4 regions of the Streptomyces sp. NPDC059371 genome follow, and region 2 is predicted to be linked to each of the others. Evidence: riboswitches for the same ligand, from Rfam matches in the RefSeq annotation. Region 2 holds a riboswitch; each other region holds the start of a gene.
The links. A riboswitch is a leader RNA that binds a small molecule or an ion and turns the genes downstream of it on or off. The one in region 2 is predicted to bind cyclic di-AMP.
Positions count from the first base shown of each region.

Region 1: another riboswitch for cyclic di-AMP. It lies ahead of ACFXGX_RS40450 (NlpC/P60 family protein); the one in region 2 lies ahead of ACFXGX_RS37935 (NlpC/P60 family protein).
Region 3: another riboswitch for cyclic di-AMP. It lies ahead of ACFXGX_RS20620 (peptidoglycan DD-metalloendopeptidase family protein); the one in region 2 lies ahead of ACFXGX_RS37935 (NlpC/P60 family protein).
Region 4: another riboswitch for cyclic di-AMP. It lies ahead of ACFXGX_RS25230 (transglycosylase family protein); the one in region 2 lies ahead of ACFXGX_RS37935 (NlpC/P60 family protein).

Region 1 is NZ_JBHYXD010000141.1:8,797-13,943, forward strand. Features, by position in the region: gene ACFXGX_RS40435 (beta-glucanase) at 1-347, shown strand, start outside; gene ACFXGX_RS40440 (alpha/beta fold hydrolase) at 744-1,490, shown strand; gene ACFXGX_RS40445 (hypothetical protein) at 1,504-1,734, opposite strand; cyclic di-AMP (ydaO/yuaA leader) riboswitch at 2,154-2,325, shown strand; gene ACFXGX_RS40450 (NlpC/P60 family protein) at 2,333-4,465, shown strand; gene ACFXGX_RS40455 (hypothetical protein) at 4,524-4,841, opposite strand; gene ACFXGX_RS40460 (helix-turn-helix transcriptional regulator) at 5,066-5,147, shown strand, end outside.
Region 2 is NZ_JBHYXD010000117.1:15,476-20,622, forward strand. Features, by position in the region: gene pcrA (DNA helicase PcrA) at 1-2,277, opposite strand, end outside; cyclic di-AMP (ydaO/yuaA leader) riboswitch at 2,621-2,790, shown strand; gene ACFXGX_RS37935 (NlpC/P60 family protein) at 2,798-3,967, shown strand; gene ACFXGX_RS37940 (tellurite resistance/C4-dicarboxylate transporter family protein) at 4,102-5,082, shown strand.
Region 3 is NZ_JBHYXD010000034.1:36,584-41,730, reverse strand. Features, by position in the region: gene ACFXGX_RS20640 (aspartate aminotransferase family protein) at 1-726, shown strand, start outside; gene ACFXGX_RS20635 (helix-turn-helix domain-containing protein) at 910-1,548, shown strand; gene ACFXGX_RS20630 (DUF6126 family protein) at 1,575-1,691, shown strand; gene ACFXGX_RS20625 (tyrosine-protein phosphatase) at 1,720-2,517, opposite strand; cyclic di-AMP (ydaO/yuaA leader) riboswitch at 3,173-3,328, shown strand; gene ACFXGX_RS20620 (peptidoglycan DD-metalloendopeptidase family protein) at 3,333-4,235, shown strand; gene ACFXGX_RS20615 (SGNH/GDSL hydrolase family protein) at 4,507-5,147, shown strand, end outside.
Region 4 is NZ_JBHYXD010000049.1:18,194-23,340, reverse strand. Features, by position in the region: gene ACFXGX_RS25240 (cytochrome P450) at 1-1,066, shown strand, start outside; gene ACFXGX_RS25235 (transglycosylase family protein) at 1,381-2,253, shown strand; cyclic di-AMP (ydaO/yuaA leader) riboswitch at 2,437-2,630, shown strand; gene ACFXGX_RS25230 (transglycosylase family protein) at 2,635-3,330, shown strand; gene eno (phosphopyruvate hydratase) at 3,673-4,959, shown strand; gene ACFXGX_RS25220 (septum formation initiator family protein) at 5,079-5,147, shown strand, end outside.

The DNA of each region.
Region 1 (5,147 bases), on a different contig from region 2:
CCGACCTGCTGGAACTGTCCAACCACGTACGCAACACCCACCGCTACTACCGGAACCCCGCGATCCAGCCGGGTGCCTGGGTCGACCTCGTGGTCGAGCTCGGCGCCCTCCGGGTCGTGTGGTGGGTCAACGGAATCCGGGCTTTCGACGACCGGCGCGGAGTGGGCAGATCCTGGCACGCCTATCTCATCGTCAACCTCTCCGTCTGCGCGGGGCGATACCACCCGCCGCCGCCTCCCGAGGCCTCCGAGATGGACTTCGAGGTGGCCCGGCTGGCGGTCCGCAGGCCCCCGGCCGGCAGACCTTTCCCCGCGACGGAGGAGTACGAGGCCGACGTCCTCGACTGACGCCGGAGCGGGGCCTCGGCAGATGCAGCCGGGCAGGTGCATCCGCCGGGGCCCTCGGCGCGGAAGTACGGCATCAGAAGCGACGCTGCGCCGGTGCGCGTCGCGCCGACGGGTGCCGAGGGCCATGCCGAATCCGCAACCGGGGGACGCCCCCGAGTCCGCCTACGTCAGTCACGTCGGCAACTGCCGCACGTGCCAACGGGAGTCGGGGCGCTGCCCGCAGGCGGCCCGCCTCTGGCGTTTCTACCAGGAATGGCGCAATGGTTACCGCGCGCGGCCCGAGCCCGCGGAGTGAGCCGCGGAGTGAGCTTGGGGCGGGTCCGCGGTCGGTGAGACGATTCCTCCTCACGGTTCAGTGCGAGGCGTGGACGAAGCGCCGGTAGGTGGAGAGGTGTCATGCGAGGTTCTGTGCGGATGTCCGCCGACGATGTGTCCCGGTCCGGGGAGACCGGCGCCTCCGTGGCGCTGCGGCCCTGCCGCGTCCCTCGTCCGGACGGGGAACCGGCGCGCGCGGCCGTACTGATCCTTCACGGCGGCACCGCCGACAGCAAGGCCCCGTTGCGGCCGTGGAACCTGGCACGCGCCCGGATGCGGCCGTTCGTGCGCTCCGTGACACGGGCCCTGGCGGACGAGGACACGTTCGTCGGGCAGGTGCGCTACCGCCACCGGGGATGGAACGGCGCGGACGCCGACCCCGTCGCCGACGTTCTGCTGGCACTGGACGAACTCGCCGCTCTGGTGGGGGAGGTGCCGGTCGTGCTCGTGGGTCACTCGATGGGCGGGCGCGCCGCTCTGCGGGCCGCGGCCGCACCCCAGGTCCGGGCCGTGGTGGCGCTGGCACCCTGGTGCCCGGAGGGTGAGCCGGTGACCCACCTCCGGGACAAACGCGTGATCGTGCTGCACGGGGACCGGGACCGGGTCACCGACCCCGTGGAGTCGTTCGCCCTCGTCCGCCGGGCCGCGGAGGCTGGTTGCTCCGCGAGCGCCGTGCGGGTCGAGGGCGGGGACCACGCGATGCTCCGCCGCGCGCGGACCTGGCATCGGGCCACGGGCGCTACGGTCGCCGAGCTGGTGACCCTGATCGGCGCCGGCCTCGACCCGCTCCCCGCCGAACGGCCGGGCGCAGAGCCTGGCGTTCTGTAGGGCGTCCCGGGCGTCAGGAGCCCGGTGTGTCGAGCCGGTCGTCGGGATCGGGGGTGGGGGAGAAGGCGCGGCGCGTACCCGACGCCGGTCGTGCGGCGGACGAGGGAAGCGGGGCGCCCGTCGACGGATCCCAGCTCAGGATCCACTCGAAGTCGCGTTGCAGCCGACGTGCTTCGCTTCGCACGAGCGTCGGTATGTCACCGCGTTCGGAGATCAGTTGGGCATAGATCGGGGCATCGTGCACGTGGGGATCCTCGACTCGCTCTCGTGGTCTGACGTGCTTCGACGGTACGGCCGGCAGGTGGTCGCAGCGGTGATCCGGCCAGCTCGGCCAGAACCGGTCAAGGTGTGACCAAAGGGCGCCGTCGATGTCGAACGACATGCCAGGGAACGCCAGTTCTGTGCACACTTTCGACACATCCGAGTTGGCCGGACGTGTGACCCGCGGCTCCGGACCGGGCGCCGGCCTCGCTCGTCCCAACGGCCGTGCTCAGCCGCCTTTTCGAGTACGGCCCGTGTCCTCACGGTCGCGCTGCGGGACGGTGCGATGAAGGTCACGAAAATGTATCGGACATCTGGGACGTGGATCTTCACATCGGGTGCACACCATCGCTAAGTTGGCGACCAGGCCGCCCGACTCCCTCCGGCGAAGCTCGCCGGGCGGTGCGGCCTCCGCCGAGTCCTGCCTGTCCTCGTGGCAGCGGGAGCCGGGGACCCACCGAACCTGGGGTGAATCGGCCAACTGCCTTTCGGGGCAGGGGCCGTAGGGCATACCTTCCGGAATCGTCCGCCCGAACCCGACAGCTAACCCGGTAGGCGGACGACGGAAGGAGCACCACTCCATGGCGCCGGAACGCACCCCGCCCAGCGGCGAAGAAGTCGCCCGACGACTCTCGTCCCTCTACGACCAGGCGGAGCTCGCCACCGGTAACTTCAACGGGACCCGCGCCCTGGCGAACTCCAACCGCAGGCCGGGCCGACGGAACGCCGGTCAGGGGAGCGGAGTCTCCGACGCCGCCCAGGACGACCTGATGCGCCAGTGGTTCGACGGGGCGCGTTCCCGGTTCGGACCCTCGGCCCCGGCCGCGCTACCGGCCGACAGACAGCCGGAGCGTGGCGGCGGAGGTGCTCGTCCGAAGGAGGCCGCGAAGGGGTCCCGTGGGTCCTCGTCGGACCTTCCGACGATCTACGAGCTGGAACAACTCGTACGGCCCGTTGCCGAGTTGACGGCCGCCCCGGTGCTGGAGCTGACCGCCGGTCCGGCTTCGGAGCCGGGTGCGCGCCCCGCACTGGAGCTGACCGCCGGTCCGCCCGCCGCGCTCCCGGCCGGCGGCGCCCCGGCGGCACCGGGATCCGAGGTGGCGGTCCGTGCGGGGCTCCGCGCGGGGGCCGTTCCGGCCGCCGCGCCGCAGCAGTCCTCGCCGCACGTCAAGAAGCAGAGCGCCCGGCGCAAGCTCGCCGTCGCGCGGGAGCTGATGGCGCGGCACATGGCACGGCAGGGCATGCCCGTGGCGCAGATGCCGGCCATCGAGTACCGGCCGGCGGCCCCGCAGACCGGTTCGTTCCCGACGGCCCCGCAGACCGGTTCGTTCCCGGCGGTCGGTCAGACGGGTTCGTTCCCGGCGGTCGATCAGACCGGCTCGTTCCCCTCGGTCGCCCAGACCGGTACCTTCCCGTCGGTCGCTCAGCCCACCGCGTTTCCCGCGGCTCCGCAGACCGCCGCGTTCCCGTCCGCCGCGCAGACGGGCACCTTCCCGTCGGTCGGACAGACCGGTACCTTCCCGTCGGTCGGCCAGACGGGTTCGTTCCCGTCGGTCGCTCAGCCCACCGCGTTCCCGGCGGCTCCGCAGACCGCCGCGTTCCCGTCCGCCGCGCAGACGGGCACCTTCCCGTCCGCCGCGCAGACCGGTACGTTCCCGTCGGTCGCTCAGGCGCCCGCGTTCCAGGCGGCGCCCCAGCCGACCCCGTACGAGGCGGTGCCCCAGGCCGCGCCCGCGCCCGGGGTCTTCGACACGGGTTCCATGCCCCGGGCGTACGAGCCGGCGCCCCCGGCCGCCCAGCCCAAGGCGGTCATCCTGCCCCGCGGGTACGAAGCGCCCGCCCCGGCCCCCGAGTACACGTCGGTGCTCCTGCCCCTCTCGTACGAGAAGCCGACGCGTCCCAGCGGGTACCAGCCGGCCCCGGTGCCCCCGATGAGCCAGCCGGCGCCCCAGCCTCCGGCGTACGAGGCCGCGCCGCGCCCCGCCGCCTATCAGCCGGCCCCGATGCCTCCGGTGAGCGAGCCGGCGCCCCAGCCTCCGGCGTACGAGGCCGCGCCGCGTCCGGCCGCCTATCAGCCGGCCCCGATGCCTCCGGTGAGCGAGCCGGCGCCCCAGCCGCCCGCGTACGAGGCCGCGCCGCGTCCGGCCGCCTATCAGTCGGCTCCGATGCCCCCCGCGAACCAGCCGACGCCTCCGTCGGCCGACGACGCCTGGCGGCAGTCGTTGCGGCCGACCGGCAACCAGCAGGCGTGGCCCGCCGCCCCCGGGGCCGCCGGCACGAACCCGGGGTTCGACATCGACAGCCTCGTCACCGGTGCGGTAGCCGTCGCCGCCGTCCCGCCGGTCGTCGGACACGACAGCAGAGCCGCCGAGGCGGTCGCCTTCGCCCGCGCTCAGATCGGCAGCCCGTGCGTGTGGGGAGCGTCCGGACCCGGTTCGTACGACCCCTCCGGTCTCACCCAGGCGGCCTGGAAGAGCGCGGGAGTCATGCTCCCCCGTGCGACGCAGGAGCAGGCGCAGGCCGGCCCGGCGGTCGACCTCGGTGCCATCCAGCCCGGTGACCTGGTCTTCTTCCACGCCAACGTGAGCCACGTGGGTCTCTACGTGGGGGACGGCATGATGGTCCACGCGCCGAGTCCCGGAGCGCGGATCAGCGAGGAGTCGGTCGAATACGCCGGACGGGCGGCCATCCACAGCGTCGTACGCCCGGTCTGAGCCCCGGCTCGGCCGTCCTGGACGTACCCGGCACCGGGCCGTCCAGGACGTAGCGCCGTCAGAACTCGCTGTCGATCCCCGTGACGGCGGCGGGTCCCAGCGGCGCGTCGTCCGCGGTCAGGCCGCTGTCCAGGAGCGCACCGGAGACCAGTCGTACGGCCTCGGCCTCGGCGCTTCTCCGGTCCGCCGCCTCGACCTCGAGCCGGACGGAGAACCTGTTGTCCTCGTCGACGGAGAGCAGGCTCAGCTCCTCGCTCTCGCCCAGGTCCGTGTTCTGCGGGTCCTGGGGGCGAAGCCTGCGTTCCACGTCGGCGCGGGAGGCCTCCGGGAGGCCGTGGACGAACGTCCCGGGAACGGTGATGACGTAGGTGGTCACAGGAGCTCCTAGTGCGGCCGGCGCGAGGGCCTGAAGTGCGGTCGGTTGTGTGATCGCCCGTATACCCCGCATTGTGCCGGGCACCCGGCTCTTCTTCGCGTCGGGCGGCGCCCGACGTGCCGCGGCCGCGTGCTCGGCGGAGCCCGCCGTGCGGAGCCCGCCGGCGGCGGCCGGACCCCGGCGGTGCCTGCCGCGCGGTGATCGCGTGGCGATACCGTCGCCCCATGGCTGACGCTAGGTTGACCACCGCCTCGTACCTCGTCCTCGGCATCATCGACAAGCTGGGCGAGGCCAGCGCGTACGACG
Region 2 (5,147 bases):
CGAGGCCGCGGACCGCGAACGGGAGGACGAGAGGGAGGCGGCGACACCGGAGACGGGACCGGCGGGCCGGGGTGCCGTCGCTCCCGTGCGCTTCCAGTCCAGATGGGTCGCCGGGATCTCCTCCAGGAAGCGGGAGGGCGGGTTGTACGAGGGCTGCCCCCACGCACTGCGCATCGAGGACCGGGTGAGGTAGAGCCGCTCCCGCGCGCGGGTGATGCCGACGTACGCCAGGCGCCGCTCCTCCTCCAGCTCCTTGACCTGTCCGAGCGCGCGCATGTGCGGGAAGACGCCGTCCTCCATGCCGGTCAGGAAGACCACGGGGAACTCGAGGCCCTTGGCGGTGTGCAGGGTCATCAGGGTGATGACGCCGTTGCCGTCCTCCTCGTCCGGGATCTGGTCGGAGTCGGCGACGAGCGCGACCCGCTCCAGGAACGCGGAGAGCCCGGCCGGGGTCTCACCCTCGCCGGCCTCCTGCTCGAACTCCAGGGCGACGGCGGCGAGTTCCTGGAGGTTCTCGATCCGGGTCTCGTCCTGCGGGTCGGTCGAGGCCTGCAACTCGGCGAGATAGCCGGTGCGTTCGAAGACGGCCTGCAGGATGGTGGCCGGGCCCGCGCCGGACTCGACGATCGTACGGAGGTCCTCCATGAGCGTGTTGAACCGCTTGACCGCGTTGGTGGAGCGCGCGGCCATGCCGTAGGCCTCGTCGACGCGGCGCAGCGCCTGCGGGAAGCTGATCTTCTCGCGCTGCGCGAGGGCGTCGATCATCGCCTCGGCGCGGTCACCGATGCCGCGCTTGGGCACGTTCAGGATGCGGCGCATGGGGACCGAGTCCTCGGGGTTGGCCAGCACCCTCAGGTACGCCAGGACGTCCCGGACCTCCTTGCGCTCGTAGAAGCGGACACCGCCGACGACCTTGTACGGCAGGCCGACGCGGATGAAGACCTCTTCGAAGACACGGGACTGGGCGTTCGTACGGTAGAAGACCGCGACGTCGCCGGCCCTCGCCTCGCCCGCGTCGGTGAGACGGTCTATCTCGTCGGCGACGAACTGGGCCTCGTCGTGCTCGGTGTCCGCGACGTAGCCCGTGATGTTCGAGCCGGCGCCGGCGTTGGTCCACAGGTTCTTCGGGCGGCGGGACTCGTTGCGCTCGATGACCGCGTTGGCGGCGGTCAGGATCGTCTGGGTGGAGCGGTAGTTCTGCTCCAGCAGGATCGTCGTCGCGTTCGGGTAGTCCTCCTCGAACTGGAGGATGTTGCGGATGGTCGCGCCGCGGAAGGCGTAGATCGACTGGTCCGCGTCACCCACGACGCACAGTTCGGCGGGCGGCAGGTCGTGCTCGTTGGGCGGTACGTCCACGGGGTGCTCGGAGGTCCCCACGAGTTCCCGGACGAGGGCGTACTGCGCGTGGTTGGTGTCCTGGTACTCGTCGACCAGGACGTGCCGGAAGCGGCGGCGGTAGTGCTCGGCGACGTCCGGGAAGGCGCGCAGCAGGTTGACCGTGGTCATGATCAGGTCGTCGAAGTCGAGCGCGTTGGCCTCGCGCAGCCGCGACTGGTACATCGCGTACGCCTGGGCGAGGGTCTTCTCGAAGCCGTCGGTGGCCTGGGCGGCGAAGTCCTCCTCGTCGATCAGCTCGTTCTTCAGGTTCGAGATCTTGGCGCTGAACGACTTCGGCGGGAACCGCTTGGGGTCGAGGTCGAGATCACGGCAGACGAGGGCCATCAGACGCTTGGAGTCGGCGGCGTCGTAGATCGAGAACGACGAGGTGAAACCGAGCTGCTTGCTCTCACGGCGCAGGATGCGGACGCAGGCGCTGTGGAAGGTCATCACCCACATCGCGTTGGCGCGCGGGCCCACGAGCGCCTCGACGCGCTCCTTCATCTCGCCCGCGGCCTTATTGGTGAAGGTGATCGCGAGGATCTGGCCGGGGTGGACCTGGCGCTCGCCGAGCAGGTGCGCGATCCGGTGGGTGAGCACGCGGGTCTTGCCCGAGCCGGCGCCGGCCACGATGAGCAGCGGCGAGCCGGAGTGGACCACGGCCGCGCGCTGGTTCTCGTTCAGTCCGTCCAGCAGGGCCGCGGGGTCCACGGCGGGCCGGGGCGCGCCGTCCCGGTAGTACGAGTCCCGGCTCGGCGGCAGGTCGAACTTCCCGCCGAACAGATCGTCCGGAACCGGCTCCGGTACGTGATCGTCCTCGGGCGGCGGCGGGTGTTCGTCCTCGTGGGCCGCGGAGGGCTTGAGGTTCGCCAGGAAGCTGTCGTCAAAGAGGCTGCTCATCGCTCTCCGAGTCTAGGCCGCCCCACTGACAGCCCGCCGCCACCCCGAGAACTCGGCCCGAAGTCGTGACGAGGCGACCGGCGGACACCAGGGGTGACCGCTTTCCCCGCCGACACCTCACCTTTCCCCGCCGACACCGCACCCCGTAACAGCACGCGACATTCACGTCACCCGGCGTGAGACCGGGTCGGCCGATGGGTGCGCGGGCCGCTCCCGGCGGCGCGTGCGGCAATGGTCACGAAAATGTATCGGACGTATCGGGCATCAACCTTCACACGGGCCACACCGGTTGGCTAGCGTGCTCGAAGGCCGCTCGACCGCATCCGGCGAACACCGCCGGGCCGGGCGGCCTCCGCCGAATCCGGTGCGCCGCGAGGCCCCGGAGCCGGGGACCCACCGACTTTGGGGTGAATCGGTCCAACCGCCTCGTGGGGCACGGACCGTAGGGCAGCCTTCCGGAACCTCCCGCCCGAACCCGACAGCTAACTCGGCAGGCGGATGACGGAAGGAGTCGCCTCTCTTGGCGTCACACCGCAAGGCGCGTCCCACCGGTGCGCGCATCGCAGGCATACGGACCCCCGCCCTCGCCACGGCGGCCCTCACCTCCGTGGCCCTGCTCTCCCAGACCGCCAACGCCGCGCCCTCGGCCGAGCCCCGGCCCAGCATCGAAGCGGTCTCGAAGAAGGTCGACGACCTCTACCACCAGGCCGAGACCGCCACCGACAAGTACAACGCGAACCGGGAGAAGACCGCCAAGCAGCGCGAGCGCGTCGACACCCTGCTCGACGACGTCGCGCAGCGCACCGAGAAGCTCAACAGCGCGCGCGAGGAGCTGGGATCGTTCGCCGCGGCGCAGTACCGCACCGGGGCCGCCGCACCCAGCACCGCGACCCTGCTGCTCGCGGACAACCCGCAGGACTACTTCGACCAGACCCAGCTCATGAGCCGTCTGACGAACCGCCAGAAGGCGGCCGTCGACGACTACGTCACGGAGCAGGCCGCCACCACCGAGAAGCGGACGGAGGCCACCGAGAGCCTGGAGTCGCTGACCGCCTCGCAGAAGGAGCTCAAGACGTCCAAGGCCGCGGTGCAGCGGAAGCTCACCGAGGCCCGCGACCTGCTCTCGAAGCTGAACGCCGAGGAAAAGGCGCGGCTGGCGGCGATCGAGAAGAAGAAGCGGGATCAGGCCGCGGCCAAGGCGGCGGAGCTGGCGAAGCAGCAGGCCGCCGCCGAGAAGGCCGCGCGGGCGCAGCCGTCGTCGGACAGCACGGATGCCCCGGCCGCCGGCTCGACGACCGGGTCGTCGACGGGATCGACGGCCACGGGCTCCTCGTCGAAGGCGGCCGAGGCGCTCGCGTTCGCCCGCGCGCAGGTCGGCAAACCGTACGTCTGGGGCGCCACCGGCCCGGACTCCTACGACTGCTCGGGCCTGACCCAGGCCGCCTGGAAGGCCGCCGGCGTCAGCCTCCCGCGCGTCACCTACGACCAGGTGAACGCCGGCACGACGGTCTCCCTCGCCGACGCCCGGCCCGGCGACCTGGTCTTCTTCTACGACGACATCAGCCACGTCGGCGTCTACATCGGCGACGGCATGATGATCCACGCGCCGAAGCCGGGAGCGTACGTCCGCGAGGAGTCGATCTACTACGACGGCACCTCGGCGATCCACAGCGTGGTGCGCCCGGCGTAGCCCGGGACCTGGAAGCCCCTCGCGCGGGGGCACGCGTGCGAGCTCTCCCGATCTCCGCGCGCGTGCCCCGCGTTTTCGTCGCCGCCCGCGCGTGGCCCGCCCGCAACCGCTCCGCGGGTCCCTAGCATCGACGCATGCCAGATACACCGGACATGACGGGCACCATTCCGCTCCGCTCCTGGTGGGCGGGGTGGGCGCCCGCCGCCGGGGCCGCCGTCATGTCCACCGGCATCCTCTCGATCGGGCTGCACCTGACCGGCTACGAGGTCCTGTCCCGGATCGCGCTGTTCCTCGCGTCGCTCGCCTGGGTCGGGCTCGCCTCGGACTTCCTCGCCCGGCTGGTGGGCGACCGGGCGCAATGGGCGCGACGCGCCGGCACTCCCGCCGGGCTCGACGCGGTCGCGGCGACCACCGTGCTCGGCACCCGGTTCTCCACACTGGGGTGGCGGACGCTCGCCGAAATCCTGCTCGCGCTGTCGGCCGTGCTCTGGCCCGTCCTGCTGCTGACCGTCCTGCGGCACTGGCGGCGCCGTATGGCGGGAGAGGTGTTCCTCGTCTGCGTGGCCACGCAGGGGCTCTCGGTCCTCGGCTCGACGATCGCCGGCGAGGTGGGCTCGGACTGGCTCGCGCATGCCGCGATGACGCTGTTCTGGGCGGGGATCGCGCTCTACGTCCTCTCGCTCGCGAACTTCGACCCGTGGGAGGTGCGGAAGGGCGCCGGGGACCACTGGATCGCGGCCGGCGCGCTGGGCATCTCGGCGCTGGCCGGAGCGGGACTCGTCGTGGCGCACGACGTGAATCCGTATCTGTGGAACAACGACGACCAGGGCGTCCTGCGCGCCACGACCGGCGCGCTGCTCGTGCTGGACCTCGCCTGCTACTTCCTGCTGGCCGTCGCGGAGGTGGTGTGGCCGCGCCCGCGGTACGACGTACGGCGCTGGTCGTCCGTCTTCCCGATGGGGATGTCGGCGGTGGCGACCCTCGCGGTCTCGGCCGCCCTCGACGTCTTCTGGCTCAAGGGGACCGGACAGGTGCTGCTGTGGATCGCGGTGGCGGCGTGGCTCCTGGCGGTCGCGGGCACCGCTCTCGCCTTCAGATCCGGAGTACGGCGATGACGCGGCCGCCAGGTCCGCGCGTCACGGGAGCGAGGCCGCCGGTCAGGTCCGCCGTTGCCGGGGTG
Region 3 (5,147 bases), on a different contig from region 2:
GCCGCCCAGGAACTGCTGCACCGGCAGAAGGCGCTGCTCATCGCGGACGAGGTGCAGACCGGCCTCGGCCGGACCGGGGACTTCTACGCCTACCAGCACGAGGAGGGGGTCGAACCGGACCTGGTGTGTGTCGCCAAGGCGCTCTCCGGCGGCTATGTGCCGGTGGGCGCGACCCTCGGAAAGGACTGGATCTTCAAGAAGGTCTACTCCTCCATGGACCGGGTCCTCGTGCACTCCGCGAGCTTCGGCTCCAACGCGCAGGCCATGGCGGCGGGTCTCGCGGTGCTCTCCGTGATGGAGAACGAACAGATCGTCGCGAACGCGCGCGTCACCGGAGAGCTGCTGAAATCCCGGCTGGCGGCCCTGGTCGACCGCTACGAACTGCTCAGCGAGGTGCGCGGGCGGGGTCTGATGATCGGCATCGAGTTCGGGCGGCCCGCGTCGCTCAAGCTGCGCAGCCGCTGGACCATGCTGCAGGCCGCGCGCAAGGGGCTGTTCGCGCAGATGGTCGTCGTACCGCTGCTCCAGCGGCACCGCATCCTCACCCAGGTCTCCGGCGACCACCTGGAGGTGATCAAACTGATCCCGCCGCTGGTCATCGACGAGCGGGATGTCGACCGGTTCGTAGAGGCCTTCACCGCGGTGATGGAGGACGCGCACAACGGCGGCGGGCTGATGTGGGACTTCGGGAAGACGCTGGTGAAGCAGGCGGTGGCGAACCGCTGAGACCCGGCCGGACCGACGGCCCGCCGCGGGCGGTGCGGGTGCGGCCGGCAGCCGGCGAGGCGGTGCGGGTGCGGCCGGCGACCGGCGGGGATGCGGCCGGGCGAGATGGATCGTGTCCGGCGAGGCTTTTGCCTCTGGGGCAATAATATTGCCCCAGAGGCAATTGTTTGGCTCAATGGTTCCATGAGCACTGCCGATCCAGGGACGGCCGAAGAGCCGTCCGCCGAGCTGCACGCCGTGGCGCCCCGGCTCCGCGCCCTGCGCCGCGGCGCGTCTCTCACGCTGGAGGCCGCCGCCCGCGCCGCCGGACTCTCGCCCGCCCATCTGTCCCGGCTGGAGACCGGGCAGCGCCAGCCCTCGCTGCCGATGCTGCTCACGCTGGCCCGTGTCTACAGTACGACGGTTTCCGAACTGCTCGGCGAGACGGTCCCCGACCGTGACGCGGTCGTACGGGCCGCCGAAATGGAGCCGGCCCCGGCGGGCGGCTGGACCTACTGGCAGGCGGGCTCCGCGGGCCGCGGCATGCAGGCCCTGCGTGTGCACGTCCCCTACGGTTCCCAGGGCGACATCGTGCGCGTCCACCCGGGCGAGGAGTGGCTGTACGTCCTCAAGGGGCGGCTCAGTCTGCGCCTCGGGGACACCGCGCACATCCTCGCGCCGGGAGACAGCGCCCACTTCGACTCGCTGACCCCGCACCGCATCGCCGCCGCCGAGCGCGACGGAGCCGATCTCCTCTTCGTACACACCCTGCTGCAGAGCCCCGTCGCCGCGCTGTGCCTCGGCCCGGCGACGGGCCACCCCACCCCGGGAGAGACGTCATGACCGAACCCACGGAACGCCGCCGGTCCATGGAGGACAAGTTCCCTCGCGCCCTGTGGGTGCGGCTGATCATCTACGTCGCCGTCGGCCACCTGTTCGCGGCCTTCATCTACCTGCTCTTCACGCTGGGCGCGCAGAACCAGTAGCGCCCGGGTCGGGGAGCGTGGCTTCGGCTCAGTCCAGGAGCCGCGCGCGAAGGCGCTCCCGGAGCTCCGGCGTGAGCCCCAGCCCCTGTTCCAGGTAGGCCTCGACGCTGCCCCAGTTCTCCTCGATCGTCTCGAAGGCGGCTGTCAGGTACTCGGCGCGCGCGTCGAACAGCGGGCTGAGCAGTTCCATGACCTCGGGGGAGTAGGTGCCGGCCGAGGAGCCGCTGCGGTGGACCTTGTAGCGGCGGTGGGCGGCGTTCGACTCCAGGTAGTCGGTCACGATCGCCTCGCGCTCGACGCCGAGGGCGAGCAGGGTGACCGCGATGGACAGCCCGGCGCGGTCCTTGCCCGCCGCGCAGTGCATCAGCGCGGGCACGCTGTCGTCGGCCAGGGCGTGCAGCACCTGCGCGTGCTCGGCCGTGCGTTCCCTGATGATCGTGCGGTAGGAGTTGATCATCCGGTTGGCGCCCTTGCCGTCGCCGAGGAGCCCGCGAAGCTGGTCGATGTCGCCGTCGCGGACCATCTTCCAGAACTCGCTGCCGTCCGCCGGGTCGCTCAGCGGGAGGTTCACGTTCCGCACGCCCGGCAGTTCGACGTCCGGGCCCTCCAGCTTCTGGTCCGCGGCGTTGCGGAAGTCGAAGATCGTGTGGAGACCCAGGGAGGCGAGGAACGCGGCGTCCTCCTCCGTGGCGTGCGCGAGGTGGCCGCTGCGGAACAGATGCCCGTAGCGCACTCGCCGGCCGTCCGCGGTGGGCAGTCCGCCCACGTCGCGGAAGTTCCGCACTCCGCCGAGCTCGGGCTCGGTCGACGGGACCTGCTGCGTCACGGGGGCTCCTCCCATTCGGCCGTCGGCGTCGCCGGGCTGGACTCGGCGCCGCTCGTCGGCAGTTGTACCGGCTTGCGCTGTCGACGATACGACATAGGTTCCTCGGGCAATGAGTTGTCCACAGGCGGCCTTCTCGCGTACGGAAAGCCCTGGAAGCGGTGCTCCACAGCTCACTGGATCGAATGCCCGTTCGATAAATGTGCGAGGCCGACCGTCGGGCTGGTCGCACCCTTCTCGTCGCGTGAGGCCTGCAGGGCAATTGCTATGAAATGCGGCATTGCGAGTGTGCCGTTTTGCGTGCCGCCTCATACAGAGATCCGGATGTGCCGGATATCCGCCTGCGTCGCATCTGACCTTTCTGTCCGAATAGGCACCTTCGTTACAACTGGCCCTGGAATAGGGCACCCTGGGGCGAGTCGCGTGAGGAGCGTCATATTCGTGACGATGCGTTGCCGTCCTCATTTCTCAACCCGCCAGGATTCACGGGCGGGTTGAGAGGTCCGGAAGATCGTCACTCCACGGAGGGTGACGACGATTTCCGCATGGATCAAGAAAGGCGAGCGCACAGAAACCGCCCATAGTTGTCGACGCGCTCTCATCTCGCTTACGTTCTGCCTCAATCCGGACGGACGCCCAATCCTGCCGCCGCCCGGAATCCGCACACTCACCCGTACACGGCAGGAGCGGGGGACCCACAGGTTCCGTGCCTGGTCCGGTCTCCGGAACAGGCTAGGGGTACAGCCGCGCAGCAGCGGCCGGGCATCTCCAGCCCGCACCCGACAGCTCACCCCGCAGGCGCCGGAGAGGAATTCGTCATGCCCGCGAAGGGTAAGCACCGCCGTCCCAAGTCCCTGCGTTTCACCCGCTCGATAGCCGTGGCCGGAACCGGTGGCGCCGCACTCGCGCTGCCCCTGATGGGAGCGTCGGGCGCCCAGGCCGCGACCCCCGCCACCGCCGTCGCGCACCATGTCGAGAAGGCCGCGACCGCCGCCCCCGCCGAGAAGTCCGCCAAGACCGCCGCGGTCAAGACGTACGCGGTGAAGCGCGGTGACTACCTCTCGAAGATCGCCGACGAGCAGAACGTCGGCGGCGGCTGGAAGAAGATCTACGCGGACAACCGCTCCGCGATCGGCAGCGACCCGTCGCTGATCCACCCCGGTCTGAAGCTGTCGCTCGGCAAGAAGGCCGCCTCCGCCGCCCACTCGGCGACGCAGTCGGCCACTCGGACGACCACCTCGGCGAAGCCCGCCCAGGCGACCCCGGCCGACGACACGACCGCGTCCGACACGGCCTCCACCAACAGCTCCTCCGGCTACACCCTGCCGGTCGACAGCAGCAGCGTCGGCACCGGTTACAAGGTGGCGGGCAGCATGTGGTCCAGCGGCTACCACACGGGCGTGGACTTCGTGGTCCCGACCGGCACCACGCTCAAGTCCATCGCGGCGGGCACCGTCGTCTCCGCGGGCTGGGGCGGCGCCTACGGCAACCAGGTCGTCATCCAGCACGCCGACGGCAAGTACTCCCAGTACGCCCACATGTCGTCGCTGTCCGTCTCGGCGGGGCAGACCGTGACCGAGGGGCAGCAGATCGGCCTCTCCGGCGCGACCGGCAACGTGACCGGACCGCACCTGCACTTCGAGATCCGCACCACGCCGGACTACGGCTCCGACATCGACCCGGTCGCGTACCTGCGCTCGCACGGTGTCGCCGTGGGCTGACGCCCCTTTTCCTCCTGCTCCTGACGGCAGGAAGATCTCCGAAGGCCGGACCCCATGATCCCCTGGGTCCGGCCTTCGGTGTTCCCGTGGCGCGGCCCCGAGTCGATCGCTGCCTCAACATCCTTGACGCGGGCCTTATTCCAGAGTTGACCAATGCTTGGCGAGTGGCTTATCTCACCGTCCGTCAACCCTTCCCTACGGTCGCGTAGCTCACATCAATAGGTGAATCATGCTTGATGTGGCAGACGATTCGAAGAGTGACAAGAGATCAGTGATCGGGTCGTACGTGGCGGTGGGGGACAGCTTCACCGAGGGCGTCGGCGACCCCGGGCCCGACGGAGCTTTCGTCGGCTGGGCCGACCGGTTCGCGGTACTTCTCGCGGACCGCAGGCCCGAGGGCGATTTCGACTACACCAATCTCGCCGTGCGCGGCAAACTGCTCGACCAGATCGTCGAGTCCCAGCTCCAGAGGGCGAAGGAACTCGGCCCGGACCTGGTCTCGTTCTGCGCCGGCGGCAACGACATCATCCGCCCCGGCACCGACCCCGACGAGGTCGCGGAGCGCTTCGAGCGCGCGATCGCCGACCTCACCTCCGCCGTCGGCACCGTCATGGTGACGACCGGCTTCGACACCCGTGACGTTCCCGTGCTCAAGCATCTGCGCGGCAAGATCGCCACCTACAACGGACATGTGCGGGCCATCGCGGACCGCTACGGCTGTCCCGTCCTCGACCTCTGGTCCCTGAAGACGGTCCAGGACCGCCGGGCCTGGGACGGCGACCGGCTGCACCTCTCGCCCGAGGGGCACACCCGGGTGGCGCTCCGTGCCGGACAGGTACTCGGCCTCGAGGTCCCGGCCGACCCGGACCAGCCCTGGCCGCCCCTGCCGCCGCGCGGCACGCTGGAGGTGCG
Region 4 (5,147 bases), on a different contig from region 2:
CGCGCATCACGACGAGCCCGCGCACGCGAAGGGCCGGACCGGGATCCCCGGGGAGCGCAAGGCCGAGCTGATGACGCATCTGCTGAACATCGACCCGCCGGACCACACCCGGCTGCGAAAGCTCGTCAGCAAGGCGTTCACACCCCGGCGCGTGGCCGAATTCGCACCGCGGGTGCAGGAGCTGACGGATCAGCTCATCGCCGGGTTCGCGGCCAGGGGTTCCGCGGACCTCATCCACGAGTTCGCCTTCCCGCTCCCCATCTACGCCATCTGCGACCTGCTCGGCGTTCCGCGCGAGGACCAGGACGACTTCCGGGACTGGGCGGGCATGATGATCCGGCACGGCGGCGGGCCGAGGGGCGGGGTGGCCCGGTCCGTGAAGAAGATGCGCGGGTATCTCGCCGAACTCATCCACCGCAAGCGCGAGGCGCTGACCGCGGAGCCCGAGCCCGGCGAGGACCTCATCTCGGGGCTCATCCGCGCCTCGGACCACGGCGAGCACCTCACCGAGAACGAGGCCGCCGCGATGGCCTTCATCCTGCTCTTCGCGGGGTTCGAGACCACGGTCAACCTCATCGGGAACGGGATGCACGCCCTGCTCACCCACCCCGGGCAGCGGGCCCGGCTGCAGGCCTCCCTCGCGGCCGGGGAGAGCGGGCTGCTGGAGACGGGCGTGGAGGAACTCCTGCGCTACGACGGGCCCGTCGAACTGGCCACGTGGCGGTTCGCGACCGAGGACGTGCGGATCGGCGGGCAGGACATCGCGGCCGGCGACCCCGTGCTCGTGGTCCTCGCGGCCGCGGACCGCGACCCCGAGCGCTTCGAACAGCCGGACACGCTCGATCTCTCACGACGTGACCTTCAGCACTTGGGTTACGGCCACGGCATCCACTACTGCCTGGGCGCGCCGCTCGCCCGGCTGGAGGGGCAGACCGCGCTGGGTACGCTCCTCGGCCGTCTTCCCGACATCCAACTCGCCGGAGAATCGGCTGATTTGCGCTGGCGCGGAGGGCTCATTATGCGCGGATTGCGTACGCTTCCGGTGGAGTTCACCCCGGTCAAATAGGACGCGATCGGTGCATCGACGACCCTTCGACGGCCGCGCTGAAGCGGCGATTCCGCATACCGGAAAGGCGCCTTCACGGCCACCGGAAGGTGACGCTCCGTCAAATCTGTGATCTTCGCGTGATCAGTAGTGCATCGACTTGTAACCAGCGTTCGAGTGCGACTACCTTCACCCATCAACGCGGCACCTGCGCCACTCACTTAGGCAGGAGTCGCGGTGCTCCCCGCTGTCGCTCGAAAGGCTCTCGCATGCTCTCCGGGAACGGCCGTCACCGTCGCCCTCGCCAGGCCCCGGCTCTCATCGTCGCCGCAGGGGTGACCGGATCGGCGATCGTCATCCCGTTGCTCGCCGCGGCGAGCGCCAGCGCGGCCGACGGGACCACCTGGGACCGGGTGGCACAGTGCGAGAGCGGTGGCGCGTGGAGCGCCAACGAAGCCAACGGGTACTACGGCGGCCTTCAGCTCGACCACGACAACTGGGAAACGCACGGCGGCCTCGAGTACGCCCCGACGGCCGATCAGGCCAGCCGCTCGCAGCAGATAGCCGTCGCCGAGAAGGTGCTCGCCGACACGGGCCTCGCGGCCTGGCCGACGTGCGGGCCGCTCTCGGGTCTCGGCAAGGGCTCCGCCGGCATCAGCGTCGACACGGGCGTGGCCGGCGACTCGTCGAGCACCGGCGACGACTCCGGTTCGTATATTTCGTCCGGTCTGGCGACTTCGCCCAGCTCGTCCCCTTCGAGTGATTCGTCCGGTTCGGCCGAGTCCTCCGACGCGGCCGGCGACACCGCCACGCCCAGCGCCTCGCAGAGCTCCGACAGTGCGGACGCGGCGACCGGCAAGAGTGATGAGTCGTCCAAGTCGGGACAGAAGGAAGCCGCTTCGACCCCGTCCACCTCGGCGGGTTCCGGCACCGGGCGACACCGCGGCGGGGGCGCCGCGGAGAGCACGGCCGACAGCCGGACCGACGACTCCACGGGGCGTCATGCCGCGAGCCCCGAGGCCGACGCCCCCGACACCGAGTACGTCGCACACGCCATCGGGAACCTCTGGAGCGTTTCCGACGCCCTTGGCCTCGAAAGCGGATGGGGCGACCTGCCCAAGGTGGACGCGGCCTCGGCCGACGGCGGTCCCGGCCTCGTCGTTCCTGGTCGGAGCATCGCGGACACGGTCGAAACGGTGCAAAAGTAGAGGGAGTTAGCGCCCCGGTTCGCTGGGGAATGTCCCATTTGGAGCAAGTGAGAGATGGGTCTCAGAAGCCCTGATCGTCTTTGAAATTCCGCCAATCGACTGCTTACGGTCGTGACTGCTCGCCACAGCGGGCTCCGACGGTCGCAACGCCGAATCCTGCCAACGGCCGTACGGGAACAGTCGTCGCGTCATGCGCCGTAGGCAGGAGCGGGGGACCCAAGGTAAGTGCCGGGCCCGGGAGTCGAGAGACACCCGGGAACGGCTTGGGGTGAAGCCGCGTGCCGGAGGTCCTGGAGACGGGACCGAGGGCATGCGGCCGGGCAACTCATTCGGCCCGAACCCGACAGCTCACCTCGCAGGCGTCGGTGAGGGGATCTCTCCATGCTGTTCTCCGGCAAGGGCAAGCACCGCCGCCCGAACAAGGCCACCCGTGTCGCCACGCTCGCCGGTGTCACCGGCGTCGCCATCGCCGCCCCGCTGATGGCGGCGGGCAATGCCTCCGCGGCCACCGGCTCCGAGTGGGACGCCGTCGCCCAGTGCGAGTCCGGCGGCAACTGGTCGATCAACACCGGCAACGGTTACTACGGCGGCCTGCAGTTCTCGTCCTCCACCTGGGCCGCGTACGGCGGTACCGCCTACGCCTCGACCGCCGACCAGGCCTCGAAGTCCCAGCAGATCTCCATCGGCGAGAAGGTCCTCGCCGCACAGGGCAAGGGCGCCTGGCCGACCTGCGGCACCGGCCTGTCGAGCACCCCGTACGGCGGCGGCTCGGCCCCGGCGGCCCCGTCGGCGCCCTCCTCGCCGAGCACCTCGCAGAGCGCCCCGGCCACCCGTGCGACGGAGCAGCCCGCCTCCCGTTCCGCGGAGCGCCCCGCCCAGAAGACCGTCACCACCCCGACCGGCAAGAAGGTCAAGAAGGGTGACGGCGAGTACAAGGTCGTCAAGGGTGACACCCTCAGCTCGATCGCCGAGAAGAAGCACGTCAAGGGCGGCTGGCAGAAGCTGTTCAAGCTGAACAAGGGCATCGTCACCGACGCCGACTTCATCTACCCGGGCCAGCAGCTCCACCTGCGCTGAGCGGCGCGGCACGCCGGTTGACCCGGCCGCCTTCGGCGGAGGGCGGCCGTGATTCCGGCACCCCGCCGCGACGCCCGGCAGGCAACGCCCCCTCGTGGGGTCTCCGCACGCACCGGAGACCCGCCGAGGTCCCCCGTCCCCACGGGCTCCCCGCTCCGGCACGTGTTCCCCCGCACGAGCCGGAGCGGGGTTTTTTATTTCTTTTTTTGTTCCGTTCAGGAACAATATGTAGGCTCAGTCCGCTCAAGGGGTGGTCGATCGCTGGCCGATCCCCCTGAGCCGGTTAGGCTCATCCCGCGGGGCTGCCAAGCTCCGCGTACCGCGTCACATCCCAATAAGGAGATGCTCGTGCCGTCCATCGACGTCGTCGTAGCCCGGGAAATCCTGGACTCCCGAGGCAACCCCACGGTCGAGGTCGAGGTCGGCCTCGACGACGGCAGCACGGGTCGTGCCGCCGTTCCGTCCGGCGCCTCCACCGGAGCGTTCGAGGCCATCGAGCTTCGCGACGGTGACCCGAACCGCTACCAGGGCAAGGGTGTCGAGAAGGCCGTCCTCGCCGTCATCGAGCAGATCGGCCCGGAGCTCGTCGGCTACGACGCCACCGAGCAGCGCCTGATCGACCAGGCGATGTTCGACCTGGACGCCACCGACAACAAGGCCTCGCTCGGCGCCAACGCCATCCTCGGCGTCTCGCTCGCCGTCGCGCACGCCGCCTCCGAGGCGTCCGACCTGCCGCTCTTCCGTTACCTGGGCGGACCGAACGCGCACCTGCTGCCCGTTCCGATGATGAACATCCTGAACGGCGGCTCGCACGCCGACTCCAACGTGGACATCCAGGAGTTCATGATCGCCCCGATCGGCGCGGAGTCCTTCTCCGAGGCCCTGCGCTGGGGCGCCGAGGTCTACCACACCCTCAAGAAGGTGCTGAAGACCAAGGGCCTGTCCACCGGCCTCGGCGACGAGGGCGGCTTCGCCCCGAACCTGGAGTCCAACCGCGCCGCCCTCGACCTCATCCTCGAGGCCATCAAGGAGGCCGGTTACATCCCCGGCGAGCAGATCGCCCTCGCCCTCGACGTCGCCGCCTCCGAGTTCTACAAGGACGGCAAGTACCTCTTCGAGGGCAAGGAGCGCTCCGCCGCCGAGATGACCGAGTACTACGCCGAGCTCGTCGCGGCGTACCCGCTCGTCTCCATCGAGGACCCGCTGTACGAGGACGACTGGGCCGGCTGGAAGGTCATCACCGACAAGCTGGGCGACAAGGTCCAGATCGTCGGCGACGACCTCTTCGTCACCAACCCGGAGCGCCTGGCCCGCGGCATCGAGGAGGGCTCCGCCAACGCCCTGCTCGTCAAGGTCAACCAGATCGGTTCGCTGACCGAGACCCTGGACGCCGTCGAGCTGGCCCAGCGCAACGGCTTCAAGTGCATGATGTCCCACCGCTCCGGCGAGACCGAGGACGTCACCATCGCCGACCTCGCGGTCGCCGTGAACTGCGGTCAGATCAAGACCGGCGCCCCGGCCCGCTCGGACCGTGTCGCCAAGTACAACCAGCTCCTGCGCATCGAGGAGATCCTCGACGACGCCGCGGTCTACGCCGGCCGCAGCGCCTTCCCGCGCTTCAAGGGCTGAGCCTCGCGCGTCTCAGGAAGCGTCCTCCGTACGTCCCCGTACCCGGTCCCGTACCGTGTGCGGGGACGTACGCACGTGACGGGCCCGTACGGCGGGCCGGTACTGGGGAGGCGGGACTCATGGCCGTGAAGGACCGGGACCGGTTCTCCACCTCGACCAGGCTGAAGCTGCTCGGCGAGCAGACGGCG